2 regions of the Seohaeicola nanhaiensis genome follow, and region 1 is predicted to be linked to the other one. Evidence: riboswitches for the same ligand, from Rfam matches in the RefSeq annotation. Region 1 holds a riboswitch; the other holds the start of a gene.
The links. A riboswitch is a leader RNA that binds a small molecule or an ion and turns the genes downstream of it on or off. The one in region 1 is predicted to bind thiamine pyrophosphate.
Positions count from the first base shown of each region.

Region 1 (4,405 bases):
GCCAGCATCGGACGTTCGAGCAGCCGCCAGATGTCGCGGGTATCCGCGCCGAGCTGGGCGGCCAGTCGGAAGCGTTCGGCGGGGATGTCCTGCCAGCCCTGCAGGATCAGGCGGGTTGCGAGCGGCAGGTTGAAGAAGACGTGGGCCAGGACAACGCCGTGAAGGCCGTAGACCGAAACCGGGGGCAGGCCGGCGAGGGTGAGCAGATCGTTCAGCCAGCCGCCGCGCCCGAAGACGGCCAGCAGGCCCAGCACGGCGACGATGACCGGCAGGATGAAGGGTGCGCCCAGCAGCGTGATCAGCAGCCCGCGGCCGGGAAAGCTGCGCCGCGCCAAAGCGCGGGCGACGGGGATCGCCAGGGCGACGCTGAAGAGGGCCGAGAGCGCGGCCTGCAGCACGGTGAAGCGGATTGCCGCGCCGTCCTGCGCTGCCAGTCCCGCCTCGGTTTCCGCGCGCAGGGCGACCGCGGCCAGGGCGGCGAGCAGCGTCGCGGCGACCAGCGCCGCCGCGACAAGGCCGGGCCAGAGGGTTACTGGCTGAGCGCGGTGAGCCATTCGGCCAGCGCGGCGTCCCGCACCTGTTCTGCCTCTGCCTCGGGGATGAGCAGCGATTTGTAGGGTTCGACCAGATCGTTGAAGCCCTCGGGCAGGCCGGCCTCGGGCGTCACGGCGGGATACATCCAGTTGGTGGTCGGAACCACCGACTGGAAGGCGTCGCTGGTGATGAACTGCAGGAACTGCTGGGCCAGTTCGGGCTGTTTGCTGGAGGCCAGCCGCGCGGCGACCTCGATCTGCATGTAATGGCCTTCGTCGAAGGCGGCGGCCTCCTTGGTTGTGTCGTTTTCGGCGATGATGTGATAGGCGGGTGAGGTGGTGTAGGAGAGCACCATGTCGGCCTCGCCTTCCAGGAACAGGCCATAGGCCTCGGACCAGCCCTTGGTCACGGTCACGATGTTGTCGGCCAGATCGGTCCAGACCTGCGCTGCATCGTCGCCATAGGCGGCCTTCACCCAGAGCAGCAGGCCGAGGCCGGGGGTAGAGGAGCGCGGATCCTCGATGATGATTTTCAGATCGCTTTTCGCCAGTTCCAGGAAGTCCTGGGGCACATGCTCAAGATCGGTCTTGTGCACGAAGGCGAAATATCCCCAGTCGTAGGGCACGAAGATGTCGTCGGACCAGTCGATCGGCAGATCGTACTCGGCTTCAACGCCGCTGGGCGCGAAGAGATCGGTGGACCGGGCGGCGGCGGTCAGGTTGGTGTCGAGGCCCAGAACCACGTCCGCGCCGGTGCGCGCACCTTCCAGCCGGATGCGCGCCATCAGGGCCGCGCCGTCGCCGGCGGTGACGAATTTCAGGTCACAGCCACATTCGGCCTCGAAGGCCTTTTCGATCTGCGGCCCGGGGCCCCAGTCGGTGACGAAGCTGTCATAGGTGTAGACGGTCAGTTCCGGCGTCTGGGCGAAGGCGCCCGTGGCACAGAGAACTCCCGCAGCAAATGTCAGATGTTTCATGGCATCCTCCTTGTTGCGGCTTTGGGCAAGGGTGGAGTGATGTCCATGACCTTCCCTCCGCCAGTGCTAACTGGTTCAGGTTCAACGGGTCTGCTTGCGCATCTCAGCCAGTCCTGGCACCCCGAGGTAGCGCAACATCTAGGGCGGCGAGGGTGCCCTTGCAAGGCAAATCCCCTTGAGCGGCATGGGCCACGCGGCTAAGGCAGGGGCGAAGGAGCCCGCCCATGACAACCAACAGCTTTGGCCATCTGTTCCGCGTCACCACCTGGGGCGAAAGCCACGGGCCGGCCATCGGGGCGACCGTGGACGGCTGCCCGCCCGGCGTGCCGGTGGACGAGGCGTTCCTCCAGCAGTGGCTGGACAAGCGCAAGCCGGGGCAGTCGAAGTTCACCACGCAGCGGCGCGAGGCGGACGAGGTCAGGATCCTGTCCGGCGTGTTCGAGGGGCAGACCACGGGGATGCCGGTCCAGTTGCTGATCGAGAACACCGACCAGCGGTCGAAGGATTATTCCGAGATCGCCGAGAAGTTCCGCCCCGGCCATGCCGACATTACCTATTGGCAGAAATACGGTATCCGCGACTATCGCGGCGGCGGCCGGTCCTCGGCGCGCGAGACGGCCAGCCGCGTGGCCGCGGGCGGGCTGGCGCGGGCGGCGCTGAAGGTGCTGGCGCCGGAGGTGGAGATCACCGGATACATGACCCGCGTGGGCGTGCACGAGATCGACCGCGCACGGTTCGATGCGGAGGAGATCGGGCGCAACCCGTTCTGGGGACCGGATGCCGAAATGGCGGCGCTCTGGGCCGATTACCTCGACGGGCTGCGAAAGTCGGGCAATTCGGTAGGCGCCGTCGTCGAAATCGTGGCCAAGGGCGTTCCGGCCGGTCTGGGCGCGCCGGTCTACAGCAAGCTCGACACCGATCTGGCCGCAGCGATGATGAGCATCAACGCGGTGAAGGGCGTCGAGATCGGCGAGGGCATGGCCGCGGCGATGCTGACCGGTGAAGAGAATGCCGACGAGATTTTCATGGGGAACGACGGCAAGCCCGTCTATTCCAGCAACCATGCCGGCGGCATCCTGGGTGGCATTTCGACCGGGCAGGATCTGGTGGTACGTTTTGCGGTCAAGCCGACTTCGTCGATCCTGAAGCCGCGCCAGACCATCACCAAGACGGGAGAGGCGGCAGAGATCGTCACCAAAGGCCGCCACGATCCCTGCGTGGGCATACGCGCCGTGCCGGTGGGCGAGGCGATGATGGCCTGCGTGATCCTGGATCACATGCTGTTGCATCGCGGGCAGGTCGGAGATAACCGCGGGCGGATCGGCTGAGCCCTTGTCGGCCATCTTTTCGATCACCTTTCCGATCTATGCGGCAATTGCCATCGGATATGTCCTGGTGGCGCGCGGCGTCTTTGTGCGCGACGACATGCTGGTGCTGGGCCGATACGTGCTGAACATCGCGATGCCGGCGCTGCTGTTTCACGCGCTGGCCTCGCGTCCGCTGGGCCAGATTGCCGACGTGGGGTACATGACGGCCTATCTGCTGGGCGGGGTGGCCGTGATGGGGCTGGGCTTTGTCTGGTTCAGCCTGACGGCGGCCGACAAGGGCCGGCGCGCCGTGGCCGTGATGGGGGTCAGCTGCCCCAATTCGGGTTATGTCGGCTATCCCGTGATGCTTTTGGTGATTCCGGATCAAGCCGGGGTGATCCTGGCGCTGAACATGCTGGTGGAGCTGGTCGTGCTGATTCCCCTCTCGCTGATCCTGCTGGACCTGTCGCAGGAGCGGGAGAGGGTTTCGCCCTGGGTGCGGGCGCGCCGGATTGCCGTGGATCTGCTGAAACGTCCGCTGATGATCGCGCTGATCCTCGGGCTTGCGGCGTCGGCGCTGGACCTGCCGGTGCCGGGTACGGTGGAGAAGCTGTTCCAGATGCTTGCATCCTCGGCTGCTGCGCTGGCGCTGGTGGTGATCGGCGGATCCCTGGTGGGGCTGCCGCTGAATGGCAACCGGTCGATGGCGGTGCAGATCGCGGTTGGCAAGCTGGTGGTGCACCCGGCGCTGGCTGCTGCGGCGGTGGTGCTGGTCAGTGCGCTTGCGCCCGGCGCACTCTCAGAGCCGATGGGGCGGGTGGCAATCCTGTCGGCGGCGATGCCGATCATGGGGATCTACCCGGTGCTGGCCCAGGAACGCGGCCTGGGCGGTGCGGCCTCGCTGGCGCTGCTGGTGGCGACGACTGCGGCCTTCGGCACCCTGTCGCTGGCGCTGGTCTGGCTGGGCTGACGCGGCTGAAACCCTGGGAGGGTTCCGGCCTGATTTCCGCTGCGGAGAAAGGCTGTCAGGGTTTGAACAGGCCCGCATATTCCTCGCGCAGCGCCTTCTTCTGGACCTTGCCCATGGTATTGCGGGGCAGTTCGTCGACCACGAGCACCTTCTTGGGCTGCTTGAACTTCGCGAGAACGGTCGAAAGCGCCTTGGCGATCGAATCCGGCTCTAACCCGGCTTTTTCGGGGACCACCACGGCCACCACGGCCTCGCCGAAATCGGGGTGGGGCACACCGATCACGGCGCTTTCGAGCACGCCGGGCATGTCGTCGATCAGGCTTTCGATCTCTTTCGGATAGACGTTGAAGCCGCCGGTGATGACAAGATCCTTCTGCCGCCCGACGATGACGTAATAACCGTCCGCGTCCTGCCGCGCGAGATCGCCGGTGATGAACCAGCCGTCGGGACGCAGCTCTTCCGCCGTCTTCTCGGGCATCTGCCAGTAGCCCTGAAAGACGTTCGGGCCGCGCACTTCCAGCACGCCGATCTCGCCCGGCGCGACCTCGGTGCCGTTGTCGGTGATGCGCACCTCGACGCCGGGCAGGGCAAAGCCCACGGTGCCGGCGCGGCGCTCGC
Region 1 covers NZ_JBHSGI010000009.1:401,107-405,511, forward strand. The annotation lists gene ACFO5X_RS12275 (thiamine/thiamine pyrophosphate ABC transporter permease ThiP) at 1-554, opposite strand, end outside; gene thiB (thiamine ABC transporter substrate binding subunit) at 530-1,510, opposite strand; TPP riboswitch at 1,546-1,644, opposite strand; gene aroC (chorismate synthase) at 1,735-2,838, shown strand; gene ACFO5X_RS12290 (AEC family transporter) at 2,843-3,787, shown strand; gene ACFO5X_RS12295 (malonate--CoA ligase) at 3,843-4,405, opposite strand, start outside.

Region 2 (4,405 bases), on a different contig from region 1:
GCAACCCTTCTGGCCGTACTGCGCGCCAGCCCGCCGCTGGTGCAATGCATCACCAACTATGTGGCGATGAACATCGCCGCCAATGTGGTGCTGGCGGCCGGGGCCAGTCCGGCCATGGTCTCCGACGTCGAGGAGGCCGAGGAATTCGCCCGCATCGCCGGGGCGCTGACGGTCAATATCGGCACGCTGTCGCCGGCCTTCGTGGCGGGGATGCGCGCGGCGATTGCCGGCGCGCAGGCGGCGGGTCGGCCCTGGGTGCTGGATCCGGTCGCCTGTCAGGCAACGGGCTATCGGCGCGATGTCTCGGCAGAGTTGGTCCGACTGCGCCCGACGATCATCCGGGGCAATGCCTCGGAAGTGCTGGCGCTGGCGGGCGAGGCGAGCCGGGGGCAAGGCGTCGATGGCCGCGATCCCGTGGCCGCCGCCGAGAAGGGCGCGCGCTGGCTGGCCCATGAGACCGGCGGCGTGGTGGCGGTGACGGGCGAGGTGGATTTCGTCACCGATGGCAGCCGCGCGGCGCGGATTTCGGGCGGTTCGCCCTGGATGCCGATGAACACCGCGCTTGGCTGTTCGCTGACCTGCCTCTGCGGGGCTTATGCGGCGGTGGCCGAGGATCCCTTCGACGCCACCGTCGCCGCGCTGGCGCATTTCGCGGTGGCAGGGCAACGCGCCCATGAGGGCGCCACGGGGCCGGGCAGCTTTGCGCCGCGTTTCCTCGATGCGCTGCAGGCGGTGACACCCGAGGCGCTGGCGGGTGAGGCGGTCATCCGTGCCGAAGAGCCCGTTCCGGCATGAAGCCATCGTTCGACCTCTCGCTCTACCTCGTGCTCGATCCCGGCCTCTGTGCCGGGATCGGGATGGTCGAGACCGCGCGCCGCGCCGTGGCGGGCGGGGCAACCATGGTGCAGCTGCGCGACAAGGAGGGCGGCACGGCGGCGATGGTCGAGACCGGGCTGGCCCTGAAGGCCGCGCTTGCTGGTTCAGGCGCGCGGCTGATCGTCAACGACGACGTGGCGGCGGCGGTCGAGATCGGCGCGGACGGTGTGCATATCGGCCAGGGTGACATGAGCGTCATCGAGGCGCGGGCGCTGATTGGCCCGGAAATGCTGCTGGGTCTCTCGGTCGAAACGCCGGACCTGGCGGCGCGGGTCGACCCCGCGATGGTCGATTACGTCGGCGCCGGCCCGGTCTTTGCCACGCCAACCAAGACCGACCACAAGACGCCCGTCGGCTTCGACGGTCTGGCGGCGCAGGTGGCAGCCTGTCCGGTGCCTGCGGTGGCCATCGGCGGGCTGAAGGTAGACCATGTCGCACAGACCTTGGCGGCCGGGGCGAAGGGGCTCGCGGTGGTTTCGGCGATCTGCGGGCAGCCGGACCCGGAGGCTGCCGCCCGCCGCCTCCGGGCCGAGATCGACCGCCTAACGCGCTGAGGGCCAGAGTGCATGGAAATGGTGCACCGGCCCGTGGCCCTGACCCACGTCCAGCCGGTCACTCGCCGCCAGCGCGCCGTGCAGATAGGTCTTGGCCCGCCGCACCGCCTCTTCCACGCCATGGGCCGGCAATAGCGCGGCGATGGCCGAGGACAGGGTGCAGCCGGTGCCGTGGTCGTTGGTCGTGGCAATGCGCGGCGCGGGCAGGGCGGTGGTGCCCTGCGGTCCGAACAGCAGGTCGGTGCTGTCGTCGCTGCCTTCCAGATGGCCGCCCTTCAGCAGCACCCATTCCACACCCAATGCCAGAAGATCGCTGCGCGCCGCCTGCATGGAGTCCGCTGTCCAACGGTCGCCGCGCCCCAGCAGGACCGCCGCCTCGGGCAGGTTCGGGGTGACGACGGTGGCCAGCGGTACCAGCAGCGCGCGCAGGGCGCCCACCGCCTCGGGGTCGAGCAGGGCATGGCCGCTTTTCGCGATCATCACCGGGTCGAGCACGATGTTCTTTGCGCCGTGGTGCCTGAGCCGGTCAGCCACCGCCGCGGCGATGGCGGCATTGGCGATCATGCCGATCTTGACCGCATCGATCCGCACATCCTCCAGCACGGCGTCGATCTGGTCGGCCACAAACGACGGCTCCAGCGCCACGAAACGGCGCACACCTTGGGTGTTCTGCGCGACCACGGCGGTGATCGCGGAACAGGCGTAGGCACCTAGTGCCGAGAAGGCCTTGATATCGGCCTGAATGCCCGCGCCGCCCGACGGGTCGGTGCCCGCGATGGTCAGCACATTGGCGATGGCGAAATCTGGGGACATGGCGGCCTCGTCTTGTGGGGCCGGCAAGGGAAGAGAGTCACGCGGTCCCGTCCCTTCGCCGGCATGATCCGGATCAGGTTCAAAGGGTCACTGCGCTGCACCGGATGGTGCGATCAGAGTCTCAGCCCCTTGTCGGGACCCCCCTCGGTGCTGCCATGGTATCAGGCCGGGCGGCGGGTTCAATGCCGGGTTTGCCGCGCGCGCCGGCTGCGCGCTAGCGTTGGCGAGTTGCATCGGAACTGCCCGAAAACCGGGCTGTCCTCAGGAATTTCGGACAATTTTCAGTTTAGAGGCCGGAATTGCAGATAAAGCCAGTGCCAGCCATAGCAATTGTCCCCCGGCATCTCCATCTCTGCAAGGCATCATCACGCAGGATCGCCTGCGCGGACGAAGTACGAGAATTCCCGGACATATCCAGCAGGCGCGCGCCGCGGACAATGTCCTGAAAAACCGACCCGCTGCAGAAGTGCTGCGGGTCTTCCCCCTGAAACGCCACCGCTTGTTCACAAACCCCCGGGAGGGCACATGACCCCCAAGATCCGAACCATTGCGATATTTCACAAACCTTTCAAACTCCCCACCCTCAACGAAACCCTGCCGGCCGGGGAATATGAGATCGAGACCGAGATTTCCGATGCCGTCGGTGTTCTCAGTTCCCCAGACTGGACCACGAAGGTGCAGGTCAAGCTCCAGCCTCGGGCGCAGTATCCCGGTTTGTCGCGTACCCTGACGGTTGCGCTGGTCGATCTGCAGCAGGCGATGGCAAAGGACAAGCAGACCAACCGCGATCTGGTCGACTACTTTCTGGAAGAGATGCTGGCCGATCCGCTGATCCGTCTTGTCATGCAGGCCGACAGTGTGTCCGACTCAGAGGTGCGCCACTATAACGCCCAGGCGCGCCGGGTGGCGTCCAGGGGCAAACCCGCAACAATCGCCGGGACCGCCGGCAAACCGCGCGAGGCGGTTCAGACTGGTGCATCGGTCGCCTGTGCCGCGGGCATGAAAGCATGAGCGCCGCACCGGTGGATCTTGACGGCCGGCGCCGCGGCGAGGGCCGCCTGAAGGTTATTCTGCGCCGAAAGGCGGTCAATTCCGGCTATTCGCCGAAGATGGGGTGCGATCGTCTGGAAGCGGAAATTGATGCGCGACTTGCGCGCGGTCCGGCGCTGGACTGGGCGCAGGCGCTGGATGCAGTTCGCTTTTTGCTCGATCAATACGCCGCCGCTCCCGAGGCGAGGGCCCCGCAAACCCGACGACTGATAGACCGCGCTCTGGGCGACCTCGCCCGTCTGAAGATTCCGGCGCAAAGCACGTTATGATACAGTGGTGAGAAGAGAGAGATGCCGCGCATCAGTATAACACACGAGACGACCTACCGCTATCGCAGCCCGGTCCGGCTGGATCCCCACCGGATGATGCTGCGCCCGCGCGAAAGCCGTGACCTGCGGCTTGTCGCCTTCGATCTCGATATCGCGCCCGCGGCCCGTGTGGTCTGGTCCCATGACGTGGCCGGCAATGCCATCGCGCTTGCCACCTTCGAGACTGAGGCCGAGGTACTGTCGATCCGCTCACGCGCCTTCGTCGACCTGACCGCGCCGGTCTGGCCCGTCTTCCCGATCGCGGCCGAGGCGATCTCCTATCCCTTCCGCTACAGCGACGAGGATATCACCGACCTGGGGGCGCTGACGCTGGCCCAATATGCCGACGACGCCGGCCGCCTGCGCGATTGGGCCAAGGGTTTCGTGATGTCCCGGCCGACCGACACGCTCTCGCTGCTCAAGGACCTGTCCAACGGCGTCGCCGCCCGCATCGCCTATCAGAGCCGCGAGACCGAGGGCACCCGCGGCCCGCTCGAGACGCTGGATCTGGGCGAAGGGTCCTGCCGCGACTTCGCCGTGCTCTTCGCCGAGGCGGTCCGAACGCTCGGCTTCGGCGCCCGGCTGGTCTCGGGCTATCTCTTCGATCCCGCCGCCGACCGGATCGGCTCGGCCGGATCGGGATCGACCCATGCCTGGGTCGAGGTCTTCGTGCCCGGCGCGGGCTGGATCCCCTTCGACCCAACCAACCGCTCGGTCGGCTCCGCCAACTTGATCCCCGTTGCCGTCGCCCGCCGGATCAGCCAGGTCGTCCCCGTCGCCGGCAGCTTCCACGGCAACGACAAC
Region 2 covers NZ_JBHSGI010000034.1:231,907-236,311, forward strand. The annotation lists gene thiM (hydroxyethylthiazole kinase) at 1-795, shown strand, start outside; gene thiE (thiamine phosphate synthase) at 792-1,430, shown strand; gene thiD (bifunctional hydroxymethylpyrimidine kinase/phosphomethylpyrimidine kinase) at 1,419-2,243, opposite strand; TPP riboswitch at 2,277-2,398, opposite strand; gene ACFO5X_RS25120 (hypothetical protein) at 2,769-3,254, shown strand; gene ACFO5X_RS25125 (hypothetical protein) at 3,251-3,562, shown strand; gene ACFO5X_RS25130 (transglutaminase family protein) at 3,584-4,405, shown strand, end outside.
Region 2: another riboswitch for thiamine pyrophosphate. It lies ahead of thiD (bifunctional hydroxymethylpyrimidine kinase/phosphomethylpyrimidine kinase); the one in region 1 lies ahead of thiB (thiamine ABC transporter substrate binding subunit).